Regions from separate parts of the Luteibacter sp. HA06 genome, predicted to be linked through region 2. Evidence: riboswitches for the same ligand, from Rfam matches in the RefSeq annotation. Region 2 holds a riboswitch; the other holds the start of a gene.
The links. A riboswitch is a leader RNA that binds a small molecule or an ion and turns the genes downstream of it on or off. The one in region 2 is predicted to bind thiamine pyrophosphate.
Positions count from the first base shown of each region.

Region 1: linked by a shared signal. The riboswitch ahead of ACVWWJ_RS03165 (TonB-dependent siderophore receptor) and the one ahead of thiC (phosphomethylpyrimidine synthase ThiC) in region 2 are both predicted to bind thiamine pyrophosphate.

Region 1 is NZ_JBSSDZ010000001.1:721,705-729,548, forward strand. Features, by position in the region: gene ACVWWJ_RS03150 (HvfC/BufC N-terminal domain-containing protein) at 1-716, shown strand, start outside; gene ACVWWJ_RS03155 (hypothetical protein) at 926-1,600, shown strand; gene ACVWWJ_RS03160 (phosphotransferase enzyme family protein) at 1,623-2,774, shown strand; TPP riboswitch at 2,778-2,873, shown strand; gene ACVWWJ_RS03165 (TonB-dependent siderophore receptor) at 2,928-5,105, shown strand; gene pnuC (nicotinamide riboside transporter PnuC) at 5,095-5,676, shown strand; gene ACVWWJ_RS03175 (CDP-alcohol phosphatidyltransferase family protein) at 5,683-6,303, opposite strand; gene ACVWWJ_RS03180 (hypothetical protein) at 6,507-6,704, shown strand; gene ACVWWJ_RS03185 (LysR family transcriptional regulator) at 6,701-7,615, opposite strand; gene ACVWWJ_RS03190 (aldo/keto reductase) at 7,722-7,844, shown strand, end outside.
Region 2 is NZ_JBSSDZ010000001.1:4,476,545-4,484,388, forward strand. Features, by position in the region: gene ppa (inorganic diphosphatase) at 1-405, shown strand, start outside; gene ACVWWJ_RS20700 (DUF2333 family protein) at 510-1,535, opposite strand; gene thiC (phosphomethylpyrimidine synthase ThiC) at 1,775-3,637, opposite strand; TPP riboswitch at 3,712-3,810, opposite strand; gene ACVWWJ_RS20710 (TetR/AcrR family transcriptional regulator) at 3,847-4,509, opposite strand; gene ACVWWJ_RS20715 (protein-L-isoaspartate O-methyltransferase family protein) at 4,875-5,534, shown strand; gene ACVWWJ_RS20720 (TolC family outer membrane protein) at 5,569-6,981, shown strand; gene waaA (lipid IV(A) 3-deoxy-D-manno-octulosonic acid transferase) at 7,045-7,844, opposite strand, start outside.

The sequences.
Region 1 (7,844 bases), 3.8 Mb from region 2:
GTCGCTTTATCGCCTCGGTGTCCGGCGCCTCGCCGGCAGACGGCTTCGACGAACGCGGCATGCGTGTCTACGCGAACAACTACCGTGGCCAGCTGGTCGCTGCTCTTGGCGATACGTACGCAAAGACCCGGCTCTGGTTGGGCGATGACGCCTTCGACGCCGAAGCCGCTCGCTATGTCGATGCCAATGCGCCGGGTTCCTGGACACTCGACACCTACGGTCGCGCCTTCGCGGACATGCTAGAGGCTCGCTATCCGGAGGATCCCGATGTCCACGAACTGGCATGGATGGACGGCGCCCTTCGCGACGCCTTCAGTGGTGCCGATGCCGTAGCGATCAACGTCGACGCACTGGTCGCCGAGGATTGGGAGCACGTAGAGTTCGTCTTCGTGCCTACCCTGCGATTTCGCCGCTCACGCAGTAACGCGCCGGCTATCTGGAAGGCGCTCTCCGAGGAGGTCATGCCTCCCGCCGCCGAGCGAACGGACGCCGGTGGCGGCGTTCGCGTCTGGCGCAAGGGACTTTTCCCGCAGTTCGCCAGCATGGACGCGAACGAGTGCGCTTGCCTGGACCTCGCGCTGGCTGGCGCGACGTTCGGCGAAATCTGCGCGCTGCTAGGCCGGCTTCGCGGGCCCGGGCTGATCGCCTCCGAGGCGGGCAGGCTGCTTCGCGGCTGGGTGGGCGACGGTCTTGTCAGGCATCTGCGCAAAAGCTGATTGACCCGGCCGGCCCACGCGCCGACAATCCGCACACTTTCAGCCCCATGAGACACCGATGGACGACGACCCCAGGCATCCGTTTCGACGCCGCTAGTGGGCCTCCGTTCGTGTTTCGCGGCCGGTAGCCATGCTGGCCACCGGCAGGTCACCCCGTTGACCTGCTTTCCGATATCCCAGTCGCCTTGACCGACGGGGAGGTAAGCACCATGCGCCACTTCTTCCTTTTCACTTTCATCCTGATTCTCTCCCTGTTCGCCTCGCCCTCGATGGCGTCGGGAGGCAGCTATCTGGTCGACGATGCGTCGACCGCCACGCCCGGCCGCTGCCAGCTGGAGAGTTGGTTTCAGGCTTTCCGTGGCGGCACGCACACGGCCTGGACCGTGCCGGCCTGCGGCGTCGGTCCGGTGGAGTTCGGCCTCGGGCTCGGCGCCCAGTCGCACCCCGGAAACAACATGCAGAACCCGTCGATCAAATGGCAGCTGCGAAACGGTGACGACGCCGGCATCGGCCTTGCGCTCGCCACGGATACCACGTTGCAGAACGGTCACCGGATGGGCTCCAACGTCTACGCGGCGAGCAACTTTGGTCTGGACGATGAGCGCCGCCTGATGGCGAACGTCAACCTCGGCATGACCCGCGTGGAGCAGGGGGCTTGGCACCGCCTGGCCGGCGTGGGCTTCGAGTTCGCCGTCACCAAGGAGGTGGCCTTGCTTGCCGAACGCCTGTGGGCGGCGCGTCTGTCCCAGGCCACACAGGCAGGCGTGCGCTTCTACTTTGGCAAGGAGGACGGCGACAGCGTCGACCTCGTCATGGGACGTGAGCGTGAGCGCGCCGCGCCGACTTCGCACTGGGCGACGATCGGTCTGAATCTCGCCTTCTGAACGCACGGGGTAGACTGCGCCGATGAATGACGAAGCGCACCTTACCCACGGCCTCGCAGGCGACGAACTGCCGCCGGACTGGCCGCCGCTGACACTGGCCGAGGTGGGCGTTGTACTGCGTGCATTCCCTGCCCACGGTGATGTCCAGGCATTGCGCTGGCGTAGCCCGCGGCCGCTATCGGCCGCGGGCATCGTGCGCACGTCCGCGGGTGAGGTCTTCGTAAAGCGGCATCACAGTAGCGTTCGCACGGTGGCCACGCTCACCGAGGAACATCGGTTCGCGACGCACCTGCGCCAACGCGGCGTGCCGATACCGCGCGTGCTCGAGAACGAGAATGGCGAGACGGCCGTCGTGATCGGTGAGTGGATCTATGAGGTGCACGAGACGGCGCGCGGGACGGATGTTTACCGCGACGCCTTCTCGTGGTCGCCGATCGGCGAAGCGGCTCATGCACGGGCTGCGGGTGCGATGCTCGCGCGGCTGCATCTGGCCGCGAAGAATTACGAGGCACCGCAGCGGTCCACGCACATCCTGGTTGCCCGCGCGGACATCCTGTCGTCGGAAGCCCCACTGGATGCCATCGCAGCGCTGCTTCCGTCGCGCGCCTTCCTGGACGTCTATTTGCGGGAGCGTGACTGGCGCGCGGAAATCGGCGAGGCGATCGAGCCCTGGCATGCGCATGCAGCGGCTGGGCTGTCCCGGCAACCGCGTCTGTGGACCCATGGCGACTGGCACGTGTCGAACCTTTGCTGGAGCGACGCGAGCGATAGCGCGCAGATCACCGATGTTCTCGACCTCGGCCTCTCCGCGGCGACGTTCGCGCTGTTCGATCTCGCCACCGCCATCGAACGGAATGCCATCGCATGGCTCGATATCGCCCGCGGCGATATCGGTCGCGATGACCTCGCCCTGGCGCTGATCGACGGATATCACGACGTATCCCCGCTGACCGGGAACGATCTGGTCCTGCTCGCCGACCTCCTGCCGATCGTTCATCTCGATTTCGCCCTGTCCGAGATCGAGTACTTCGAGGGCGTGACGCACCGCCGTGACCACGCCGACGTTGCGTACCACACCTTCCTGCGCGGCCACGCCGCCTGGTTTCACGGGCGGCACGGCCAGGCCCTGCTCGAGGCCATCCGTCACGCCGGGCGGCGATTCGTGGTTCAATAGGCGCTCTAGAAGCGGGGGTGCCTGGCGTTGCCAGGCTGAGAGAGTCCCTTGGAACCTGACCCGGTTAGTACCGGCGTAGGGAGCTTGCAGAGCCACGGACGTCCCCGGACGACGTGGCTCGCCGTCGCTTCGTCCGTGAACCTGAAGACGACGATGACTTTCTCCCGTACCCCGCTGGCCCTGGCCTTGTTCTCGATGCTTGGCGTGGCTCATGCCGCCGACGATGCCGTCCCGCAAAAGGCGCGCACCCTGGCCACCGTCGACGTCAACGCGACCACGTCCACCGGCTACCAGGCCGCTGACTCGCAGCTCGATACGTTCGGGAGCTTCGGCAACGCGCCGCTGCACGACACGCCGGCAGCGATCACCGTAATCACCCGCGCGCAGATCGACGACCGCCAGCCGCGGACGCTCAGCGAGCTGGTGCGCGGGGATTCCGCGATCAACGACAACTACGCACCGGCTGGCTACTACCAGGACGTCTCGATCCGCGGCTTTCCGCTGGACCTGGCGACGGGCTTCCGCTTCAACGGCATGATCGAATCGGCCGAGCAGCTTCCCGGTCTGGAAGGCAAGGAGCGGGTCGAGGTGCTGAAGGGTCTTGGCGGCCTGGAAGCCGGCGTCGTGGAGCCGGGTGGCCTCATCAACTATGTCAGCAAGCGCCCGGCGGACGTCCACACGGTGACACTCGGTACGGATTCGCACGGCTCCAACTACGAGGCTATCGATGTCGGTCGGTGGTTTACGCCGTCGTTCGGCCTGCGCGTGAATGCCGCCAACGAAAAGACGCACGCGGCCATCGAGCATACCGACGGACGACGCAGCTTCGTCTCCGTTGGCGCGGACTGGAAGATCACCGATGCGGCGACCTTGCAGTTGGACACCGACTACCAGACCAGTGGACAGCGCTCGGCCTCGGGCTACCAGCTGCTCGGGGGCACCCAGATCCCCCAACACCCGAGCCGCACGCAACTCCTCGGATACGAGCCGTGGCAGCGGCCCGTAGGCATCCATTCGAGCAATACCTCGCTGCGCTTCAACTATCGCTTCAGTGACAGCTGGAACGCGCAGGTATCGGCAGGCCATAGCCACACGGTGATCGACGATAACGTTGCATTCGCCTACGGCTGCTTCTATGCCGCCTCGTGCGCATCTGGCGCGACACCGGGTTATTTCTTTGCGCCCAACGGTGACTACGACGTTTACGATTTCCGCAGTCCGGACGACTCGCGACAGAACGACGAGCTGCGTGCGGTGGTTACCGGTACGTTCGCGACGGGTGCGGTCGATCATGAACTGAACGTCGGTGCCAGCGCGTTCCGCCGCACCGTCGACCAGCGCGCGTATGTTTACGACTACGTTGGCACCGCGAATATCGGTGACCGCGTACCGCCGTACTTCGATCCATCGCCTAACGAGCCGGGTCCCTCGGAGCGTCGCCTGACCAGCTGGCAGCGCACCCTGTTCGCAATCGATCGCGTGCACCTCGGCGACACCTGGCAGGTGCTCGCCGGCGCCCGCCTGGTCAAGCTCGATGAACGCGCGTATGACGATACGGGCGCGCTGGAGCGCGATACGCGGATGACCAAAACCCTGCCGCAGGCTGCCGTTTTGTGGCAGCCGACGGCGCCGTTGACCACGTACGTCAGCTACGGCGAGGGACTCTCGCTCGGACGCGAAGCGCCGTACTGGACCTCGAACGGTAGTACCACGCTGGCGCCGCTGCAGTCGCGCCAGGTGGAGGCCGGCGTGAAGTATGCGGTGAGCGATGCTCTCGATCTGCAGGCGGCGGTTTACCGCATTCGCCAGGCGTACCAGTTCGCCCGGCCGGACGACACGGCGGAGGGCTTCACTTTCGTCCAGCAGGGGCAGGAGGTGCATACCGGTATCGAGCTCAACCTAGCCGGGCGCGTCACCGACAACCTTCGTCTCACCGCCAGCGCCAACGTGATCCGTGCGCGTGCCGAGAACACGGGTACGCCGGCCTACGAAGACCATCAGGTCGTCAACGTGCCCCGCTGGCGCACGGCCGTGTATGCCGACTACACCCTGCCATTCGCCCCACAGCTTGCAGTTCTCGGTGGCTGGCGCTACGTCGGTACCAACGTCGCCACGCCGAACGGCGATACGCGAGTCCCGGCGTACCATGTCTTCGACGCCGGCCTGCGCCTGGTCTCGTCGATCGGTACGCATGCGATGACCTGGCGGCTCAACGTGGACAACGTGTTCAACCATTTCTACTGGCGCGACACGGGCACCTCGGGTGGCGACAGCTACCTGTTCCCCGGCATGCCGCGACTGGCCCGGCTGTCGATGACGTATGACTTTTGAGCTTTCATGGTTCGAAGTGTCCGCCGCGCTGGTCAGTGCGGCGGGCGTGTGGCTGACCGCGCGTCGTAGCCCTTGGTGCTGGCCGGTAGGGCTTGTCTCGGTGATCGCCTACGCGTGGATCTTCGTCGACGCGAAGCTGTACTCGGATACCGTGCTGCAGGTGATTTTTGCCTTCCTGATCCTCTACGGATGGCAGCGCTGGTCGCGAAATCTCGACGGGAGCGGGCATGTCCGCGTCGCCGCACTGGACGCCCGCAGCGCCATCCAGCAGATCGCGATCGGAGGTGCCGGTGCCCTCGCGCTTGGTTACGCCATGCACCGCTACACCGACGCATCCCTGCCATGGCTCGATGCCGCACTCACGGCATTCAGTCTTGTCGCCCAGTGGTGGCAGGCACGTCGCCATGCCGCCGCGTGGTGGCTGTGGATCGCTGTGGACGTCATCTATGTCGGCGAGTATGTCTACAAGTCGCTTCCGGTCACGGCAGTGCTATATGCAGGCTTCGTTGTGCTCGCTGCGTTCGGGTTGCGCGCCTGGCGCCGTGAGCCCGTCGCTCCTGTTACGGCCTGAGCTTGCTCACAATTTCGGAATGCGAATCCGGCTCACCATCAAGGCGCCGGAAACGGCGAACATCAGCGATAACGGGTGCAGGCCGAGCGAGGCAATGTGGGTGATGCCGAACCAGAGGTTTTCGTGCAGCGCACCCATCGACGCGGCGGCGCAGAGCACGGCGACGAGAAGGATCGACGTCGGGATGGGGGTGCCTTCAAAGTGAGTGACCTTGCCCTCGTCGTTCGAGTTGACCTCAGCCGTAACGTTGTAGCGCGCAAGGCGGGAAACGCCGCAGCAGACGAACATGATCAGGATCGCGCGGTCCAGTCCCCCCTGCATGCCGCAGCCATAACCGATGACGGCCGGCGCGACGCCGAACGAGACCACGTCGGCGAGGGAGTCGAGTTCACGGCCGAGCAACGACGCGCGCTGGCGCCACCGGGCGATCCGCCCGTCGAGCACGTCGAAGATGAGCGCGAGCAGTACCAGTCCGGAGGCCATGTACAAGTGCCAGACACCGCCTTCCTGAAGGTAGGTCATCGTCGAGAACAGCGCGCCCACGCCACTGGCGGCATTGCCGAGGGTGAACCAGTCGGCCAGCGCGAAGTCGCGAATCATGGAGAACGGTCGCGGTTTGGTGGTCATCGGCTCGTCCGGGCGGTAGGTGGGCGCCAGTTTACAAGGCCGGGGAGTCGGGAAGACGTGGACGGCCGATCGCGCTAGCCTCGTTAGACCCACCTCGTACGATGGCAGGCCCATGACCGCACGCGCCACCGAGCTCGCCGCGCAGCTCATCCGCAATTTCAACGACGCCCCCACTGAACGCCTCGTTCGCGAGCCACTCTACGATGTACCCGCATCAGTTCATCAACACCTCGGATGCGCCGCTCAAGTACCTGTCGATCAGCACGCGTGAGTCGCCGGAATTCGTCGAGTACCCGGACTCGGGAAAACACTCGGCCATCGTGAGGCACCGTGACGGTTCGCGTACCAGCTACGTCCAGCGGGCGGAGAATGGGCTGGACTACTGGGACGGCGAGCCCTAGAGCGCGCCTGCCGGTTGCACCAGCACATCGAGAAAGGCCTGGGCCAGGCGGCCCGGTGCATCGCCATGGCGTGCGCGGTAACCGACGACGATCTCCCAGCACGGCTCTTCGGCCTCGGCGATATCGGCGAACGATATCGGTTTGGCGTGACGGTCGTCGCGCCGGATCTTCGCAATCGATTCCGGCACCAGCGCAACGCCAAGGCCCTGTGCGGCGAGTTCGAGCAGCATACCCATGTCGTTGACCTCGAACTGCGTGCGCCTGCTCAGCCCCGCCTCGGCGAATGCACTGTCGATGAGCTGGCGCATGCCCCAGTCGGCGCGCAGGTCGACGTAACTCTCCTGGGCGAGATCGAGCAGGCTGACATCGTGAAGACCGGCGAGTCGGTGCTTCGGTGGGCAGACGGCCACGAGGCCCTCGCAGACCAACAGCTTCGTGACCACATCGGCGACCGGTGTCGTTGGCGGCTGGGTGAAGGCGATATCCAGATGACCGTCGCGTACCTCTTCGAGCAGGTTGGACGAGCCGTCGAACCGGAGCTCGATGTCGATCCCGCCAAAGGCCTCGCGGAACCGGCCGAGCGTCGTCGGCAGGTCGATGAAGGGCGCAAGGCTCTGGATCGCGCCGATGCGCAGCCGCCCACGTGCGAGGCCATGCACCTGCGTGACCGCCATGCGCGCCGTGCGCGCGGCATCGAGCACGCGGTGCGCTTCCTCGAGCAGGACGCCGCCGGCCACCGTGAGTGCCACGCTACGCGTCGTGCGGACGAAAAGCGGGCCACCGAGTTCGTCCTCCAGGCTGCGAATGGTCTGCGACAGGCCGGACTGGACCACGTTGAGCCGCTGGGCGGCCCGTGTGAAGTGACGTTCCTCCGCGACCGCGACGAAATATTCGAGCTGCTTCAGGTCCATGCGGATTGAGTCTCTCAGGTGCTTAATACGATCAGAATTTTCCATTTTACAGATGAATGGACGGGAGGCTAACGTGGGTCGGTTCACTCCTCCACAAGGAATCCCCATGGAATATCGACTGCTCGGCCGTTCTGGCCTCAAAGTCTCCACCCTCACGATGGGCACGATGACCTTCGGTGGCCAGGGCAAGTTCGCCTCGGTTGGCAGCTCAGGCGTCGAGGAAGCGCGT
Region 2 (7,844 bases):
CGCATCCTGTCGACCCCGATGCGCTACCCGTGTAACTACGGCTACGTGCCGGGCACCCTGGGTGGCGACGGCGATCCGCTCGACGCCCTCGTGATCCTGCCGCTATCGCTGGTGCCGGGCTCGGTGATCCGCTGCCATCCGGTCGGTATGCTGAAGATGACCGACGAAGCGGGCGCCGACGAGAAGCTCGTCGTGGTCCCGGTCGACAAGGTGTTCGCCGGTTACGCGCATATCAAGGATATCGGCCAGGTGTCCGGCCACTGGCTCGAGCGCATCGGCCACTTCTTCGAGCACTACAAGGATCTCGAGAAGGGCAAGTGGGTCAAGATCGACGGTTGGGTCGGCGCGGAAGAGGCGAAGGCTGAGATCGTTGCGGGCATGGGTCGTTACAAGGCTGATCACTGATCTGACGCGACCTGCTTGGTAGGAGCCGATTTATCGGCGATCCCTGCGAAGCCCGGCGACCATGATCGCCGATGAATCGGCTCCCACAAGGGAGCCGATTTTTTTCAACCGCGGCCTAACAACGTGCGCAGGTCGATGATCGCCGCGTTGGCGCGCGAGATGTAATTCGCCATCACCAGCGAGTGGTTCGCGAAGAAGCCGAACGGCGAGCCGTTCAGGACTACCGGGCTACCCAGCGCCTTCTGCGATTCTTCAAGTTCGCGAATGACCTGCTGCAGGCTCGCATCCGCATTCTTGCTGCGCAGGATCGGAGCGAAGTCGTGGCGGATCGCCTTCAACTGCTCCAGTAACGCCCAGGTGTATCCGCGGGCTTCGTAGAAGTTGTCGTCGATCTTGTTCCAGGGTGTCTTCACGTAAACCGCCTTCGACTGCCCGGCATTACCGGCGACATCGGCGTTCGGCGCCGCATCCACTTTCAACTGACCGACGCTCGCAGAGAGACGCTGCGAAAGCGAGCCCAGGCGCGCCGAAACGGTTTGCAGGTAATCGGCAAGATTGTCGGCGCGTGCATAGAAATGTGCGTTCGCATCCTCGCTGTCACTCAACCGCACGAGGTACTTCTCGAGGTCGTCAGTGGCCTTGCCGTACTGCGATTCGGAACTCGGCAGCAGCCAGCGATCGTTCGGGCTGTTGAGCAGGGGATCGGCTTCGCCAAGGTCCTTGTCTTCGGTGGACTGGGTCTGCGAGCGGCTGAAGCTATTGCGAAGGGCCTGGGCGAGATCGCGCGAGGCCATGAGGGATCCGAATTCCCAATTGGGAATGTTATCCATGAACACGCCCGGCGGCAGCTTGTCGTTGCTCAGGTAACCGCCGCGCTTGTCCAGCAGCGTCTTCACCGATGCGATCAGCGTGTACGTCGTCACCGCGCCGGTGGCCATCGGTCGCCCGATCTCCTTCATGTGCGCCGTAGTCACGGTGACCGGGTCGAACTGCTCCGGCTCCTTGTCCCACCACCACATGGTGATCAACACCCACAGGATCAGCAGCGCGATCACGACGGCCACGGTGAGGCTGATGGGGTTGCGTCGGCGACGGGTGGGCGATGGCGAGGGGGCGGCGTTCGCGTTCATGCCTGTCCTTTATGTGGGGGAACGTGAGGGGCTTAGCTTACCCCGCCGGCATTCGGTCGATGCTTACGAATTTTCTCGATATGGCTGGTAACAGCGGGTGAAGAGGCACGCCAGCTCCCTGTGGGAGCCGATTCATCGGCGAAAAGCTGACGGAGCGGAGATGCCCGAAGAGCATCGCCGCTGAAGCGGCTCCCACAGGGGCGAAGAGCATCGCCGCTGAAGCGGCTCCCACAGTGCGTTTAGGCTTTGCTGTAGACCTCGCTTCCCTGGGCGCGGAATTCCTGCGCCTTCCCCTCCATGCCGGCTGCCTTTTCTTCCATGCCGGCGGCGTAGTCGCGGACGTCCTGGGTGATTTTCATCGAGCAGAACTTCGGCCCGCACATCGAGCAAAAGTGGGCCGACTTGTGCGCGTCTTTCGGCATCGTCTCGTCGTGGAATTCGCGAGCCTTGTCCGGATCGAGGCCGAGGTTGAACTGGTCGTCCCAGCGGAACTCGAAACGTGCTTTCGACAGGGCGTTGTCGCGCACCTGTGCGCCCGGGTGTCCCTTGGCGAGATCCGCCGCGTGCGCGGCGATCTTGTACGCGATGATGCCGTCGCGCACGTCCTGGCGGTTCGGCAGGCCGAGGTGTTCCTTGGGCGTGACATAGCAGAGCATGGCCGTGCCAAACCAGCCGATCATCGCCGCGCCGATCGCGCTGGTGATGTGGTCGTAGCCGGGCGCGATATCCGTGGTCAGAGGGCCCAGGGTGTAGAACGGCGCCTCGTCGCATACCGCCAGCTGACGATCCATGTTTTCCTTGATCAGGTGCATCGGCACGTGCCCGGGACCTTCGATCATGGTCTGCACGTCATGCTTCCAGGCCAGTTTGGTCAGTTCACCCAATGTGTCGAGTTCACCGAACTGCGCGGCGTCGTTGGCGTCGGCTATGCAGCCCGGACGCAGGCCATCGCCGAGACTGAAGGACACGTCGTAAGACTTCATGATCTCGCAGATGTCTTCGAAGTGCGTGTAGAGGAAGTTCTCGCGATGATGCGCAAGACACCACTTGGCCATGATCGAGCCGCCACGCGAGACGATGCCCGTCACACGCTTTGCCGTCAGCGGAACGAAGCGCAGCAGCACGCCGGCGTGGATGGTGAAGTAATCGACGCCCTGCTCCGCCTGTTCGATCAGCGTGTCGCGAAAGATCTCCCAGGTGAGGTCCTCGGCAACGCCACCCACCTTCTCCAGCGCCTGGTAAATCGGTACCGTGCCGATTGGCACCGGCGCATTGCGGATGATCCATTCGCGCGTTTCATGGATGTGCTTGCCGGTGGAAAGATCCATCACGGTATCGCCGCCCCAGCGTATCGCCCAGACCAGCTTCTCCACTTCCTCGGCGATCCCGGAGCTCACCGCACTGTTGCCGATATTCGCGTTGACCTTGGTCAGGAAGTTGCGGCCGATGATCATCGGCTCGACTTCCGGATGGTTGATGTTGGCGGGAATGATCGCGCGGCCACGCGCCACTTCGTCGCGCACGAATTCGGGTGTGATCCGGTTCGGCAGCGAGGCACCAAAGGATTCGCCCGGATGCTGCACGCGAAGCGCGCTGTCGACGAGGGCATCCAGACGCTGGTTCTCGCGGATGGCGATGTATTCCATCTCCGGTGTCACGATGCCGCGGCGGGCGTAGTGCATCTGCGTGACATTGGCTCCCGCCTTCGCGCGCAGGGGCATGCGAGGGAAGGCAAAGCGAATGGGGTCCAGGCGCGCATCGTCGGCACGCGCCCGCCCGAAGGCGGAAGACAGGCCATCCAGACGCTCGACATCACCCCGCTCGGCGATCCATCGCGCGCGCAGTGCTGGAAGACCGCTGGCCAGATCGACGGCGTGCTCGGGATCGGTGTAGGGACCAGAGGTGTCGTAGACCACGATCGGGGGATTTTCTTCGCCGCCGAACAGGGTCGGCGTGGGGGCCTGGACGATCTCTCGCAGCGGCACGCGCAGATCGGGGCGGCTACCGGTCACGTGAATCTTGCGCGAGCCGGCGATCGGCGTGGTAACGGCTTCGGAGAGCTCGCGCGCGGCGCGGGCAAGATCGGAGGGCATGGCGTTCATTGGCTTCTCGTTCCTTGCGGATAAGGGGAGAAGCGGACGGCGCCGCCACGGAAGCACACGTGCGCGGACGCACGTTACCCGTGGACGAAGCTTCCTACGCCGGTACGGACCGGATCAGGTTCGAAGGGACTCTCTCAGCCCACGCAATTGCTTGGGCACCCCCGCTTCGAGGCGGATTCAACCACGAAGCGGGTGCCGGAAGCGAGTGCTCAGCAGTTCGGACGCGGCTCGTAGGCGAGAATGAACATCTCGACGGCCGCCAGGGCGTTGGCCTTGACCTCTTCGCCGAACTGCACGGCGCAGTCTTCGCAACCGAACAGGCGGCGGAGCAGGAGATCACCCTTGAGCAGGGCGAGGAACTGCGTGGTGGCGCGAGAGGTGTCCGCGATTTCGAGCTGGCCGCGCGCCGTGGCGCCGTCGAGCAGGCGCTGCATCAGCTTGTGCATGCGCACCGGGCCTTCTTCCCAGACCAGCCGGCCGAAACGCGGGTTACCACCGGCCTGGCAGTCCGAGAGGATGGCGCGGAAGGTGCCAACCGATTCGACGTTGGTTTCCATCGCCGCATGACGGCTGGCGATGTTATTCAGGGTGACGCGAATATCCGCGCCCGGGCTGAAGTCGAAGAGATCGTCCGGCAGGCGTTCCTGCACATGGGCGCGGATGACCTCGCGGAAGAGGTTGTCCTTGTCGCCGAAATGGCTGTAGACGGTGAGCTTGGATACGCCGGCGGAGGCCGCGACGGCGTCCATGCTGGTTCCCGCGAAGCCGCCCTGGGTGAAGAGCGCCTTGGCGGCATCGAGGATGGCCGCGCGCTTCTCCATATCCTTCGGACGCCCGGGACCCTGCGTTTTCATTTTCGGGCTGGCGTTCATGGCTACACCTTCACAAACAAAAATTATGACTTTATTATACGCAGCGGTTCAGTTATTTCCAGCACGTCATGGTTGTCATCCACGCCGCAGGAAAAAGTGAGAGCCTGACCACCCGTCTACCTTAGAATGAAGTGGGGCCAGCCGACTCGGTTCCCATGGGCATCAGGGACTTGCGCCATCAGGCCGTTCAGGCGCCAGCGAGCCACAGTAGGGGATGGGGCATGACTTCCGTCAGCCCCGTCCGGTGACTTCCGGCACTTAGTAGCAGCGGTACGGGGCCCTCAGCCTTAACACATTGGGAAAGCAGGCTCCGAACGCTTATCCTTTCGAACCTTTTCATAGCTTTTCGTACGGAATCCAACACCATGGCGATGAATTTCGAGCAGGCCCGGCAGAACATGGTTGAGAACCAGGTTCGCCCGTGGGAAGTCCTGGACTTCGACGTCCTCGAGACCCTGAAGGGTATCCGCCGCGAAGACTTCGTCGCAGCGGCCCACCGCAACGTGTCTTTCGCCGACCTGACCCTGCCCCTGGGCCACGGCGAAGTGATGATGAAGCCGGTCGTGGAAGGCCGCGTGCTGCAGGCCCTCGAGCTCAAGAAGTCCGACGCCGTGCTGGAAATCGGCACCGGTTCGGGCTTCCTGACCGCCTGCCTGGCCCGCCTTTCTGCCCACGTGACCAGCATCGACATGCACGCCGACTTCGTCGAGGCCGCTCGTCAGCGCCTTGCCGCCACCGGCGTGACCAACATCTCGCTGGAGACCGCCGAGGCCGTCAACGGTTACAACCCGACCGGCGTTTTCGATGCCGTCGTGATCACCGGTGCCGTCCACACGGTTCCGGAAAAGTTCGTGCGCTGGCTCAAGCCGGGTGGGCGCATGTTCGTCGTACGCGGCGATTCCCCCGCGCAGACGGCAGTGCTCCTCACCCACGAGGGTGAAGGCCGCTTCCGCGAGGAATCGCTGTTCGAAACGGACCTTCCTTACCTGGCGCACGCTGCGCCGGTGAAGCGCTTCGTGCTCTGACCCACAGATTACCCATCACCCACGAGGCGAAACCATGCGCTTGAAGCTGCTCACCGTCGCGCTGGCATTGGCCGCGACGCCGTTCGCGAGCCATGCTGAAGATCTGCTCGACGCCTACCGCCAGGCCCGCGCAAACGATCCGGTGCTGTCGCAGGCCGATTCCACCCGTCTCGCCACCGGCGAAGGCGTGGACCAGGCACGTGCGTTGCTGCTCCCGCAGGTCAACGGCTCGCTCGGCATCACCCAGAGCAATCCCGCCGGCCCCTCGCGTGAGGTGCTGACCGACGCCGCCGGCAATCCGCTGGTCGACGGCGCCGGCAATCCGCTCCTGTCGAGCGACATCGGCCACACCCGCCAGCGCACGCTGAGCGCGACCGTGACGCAGAGCGTGTTCAACCTGAGTCAGATCGCCGACCTGCAGGCCGCCCATTCATCGGCGGACTCGCAGAACGCGACCTATGAAGCAGCCGTCCAGCAGCTTCTGACGCGCGTCGCCACGGCCTACTTCCAGGTCCTGACCAACGACGACGCCCTGACGTTCGCCAAGGCCAACGAGCAGGCCCTCGCCCGCCAGCTCGAGCAGGCCCAGCAGCGTTTCGACGTCGGCCTGTCCGCCATCACGGACGTGCAGGACGCCAAGGCCCAGCACGACACTTCGGTCGCCTCCGTCATCACGGCCGAGAACACGCTTGCCGATTCGCGTGAAGCGCTCACCCAGATCACCGGCAAGCCGGCAGACAACCTGAAGAAGCTGCGCGAGCAGCTGCCGATGGATGCCCCGACGCCGAACGATCCGAAGGCCTGGGTCGCCGAAGCGGTCAAGAGCAGCCCGAGCATCCTCGCCGCGCAGTACAGCGTCGACTCGAGCGAGCACAGCATCTCGTCCGCGCGCGCCGGCCACCTGCCGACGATCGACGCCTCGCTGGGCTACAACAAGACCACGGCATGGGCGCAGAACGGCGGCGTCGGTTCTGCTGCCACCGCGGGCACCCTTGGTTCGTCGTCCGGCAGCAACGGCCGTGGCGCGACTTCGGTCGGCCTCACGCTCAACGTGCCGATCTTCTCCGGCGGCCTCACGCAGTCGCGTGTCCGCCAGTCGATCTACCAGCGCGACGCCGCCCAGGACTCCCTGGAATCGGTACGCCGCCAGGTGGTCCGCGACACGCTGAACTTTTACCGCTCCGTCGTCGCCGGCATCAGCAAGGTCGGCGCGACCAAGGCGGCCGTCGAGTCGTCGGAGAGCGCCCGCGACGCCACGCAGGCCGGCTTCGAAGTCGGTACCCGCACTATCGTCGACGTGCTGATCGCCCAGCAGAACCTCACCTCGTCGCTCAGCGACTACTCGCAGGCCCGCCACCAGTTCATCCTCGACAAGCTCCTGCTCAAGCAGACAGCCGGCACGGTGGACATCAAGGACCTCGAAGCGGTGAACTCGCTGCTGCAGTAAGGGCCACGTTCCATCGCGCGATGAAAAGGCGGGCCTTCGGGTCCGCCTTTTTTATTCCGCTTCTTATTCCTGCAGCAGGCGGTCGACCAGTTCCATCACTTTGCCGACGGAGCCGCGCTCGCTGTCGAAGACGTGGCGGGCGGCGGTGCCCATGGCCTGGCGGCGCTCGTGGTCGCGCAGGAGGGCGAGCACCTGCTCGCCGAGTTCGCCGCCGCTGGCGACACGCTGGCCACCGGATTCATCGAGCAGGGCCTGGGTGATCTCTTCGAAATTGAACGTGTACGGGCCGACCAGGACCGGCTTCGACAGTGCCGCGGGCTCGAGTACGTTATGGCCGCCGATAGGGACCAGGCTACCGCCGACGAAGGCGACATCGCAGGCGGCGAAGAAGCGCAGCAGCTCGCCCATCGAGTCGATCACGAAGCACTGGGTGTTCTGGCCGGGCACGCCATCGTTGCTGCGCGTACCCACGTGGAAACCCAGGCTGCGCACGGACGATTCCACCGCCTTGAAGCGCTCGGGGTGTCGCGGGGCGATCAACAGCAACGCATCCGGCAGGCGCCGCATCACGTCGAGGTGTGCTTCGAGCACGCTCATCTCTTCGCCCTCGTGCGTGCTCGCCGCGATCCACACCGGGCGTCCGGTGCCCCAGGCCTCGCGCATGGTCTTGCCGGCCGCCCAGGCATCCTCGGGGACAGGCATGTCGAACTTGAGGTTGCCGCAGACAGTGAGCTGGCTGGGTTCGGCGCCGAGCAGGCGATAACGTGCGGCGTCCGTGCGCGACTGTGCGGCGATGTGGCTGACGCAGCGCAGTGCACCCTTCACCAGCGAACTCATGCGCGAATAACCACGCAGCGAGCGCT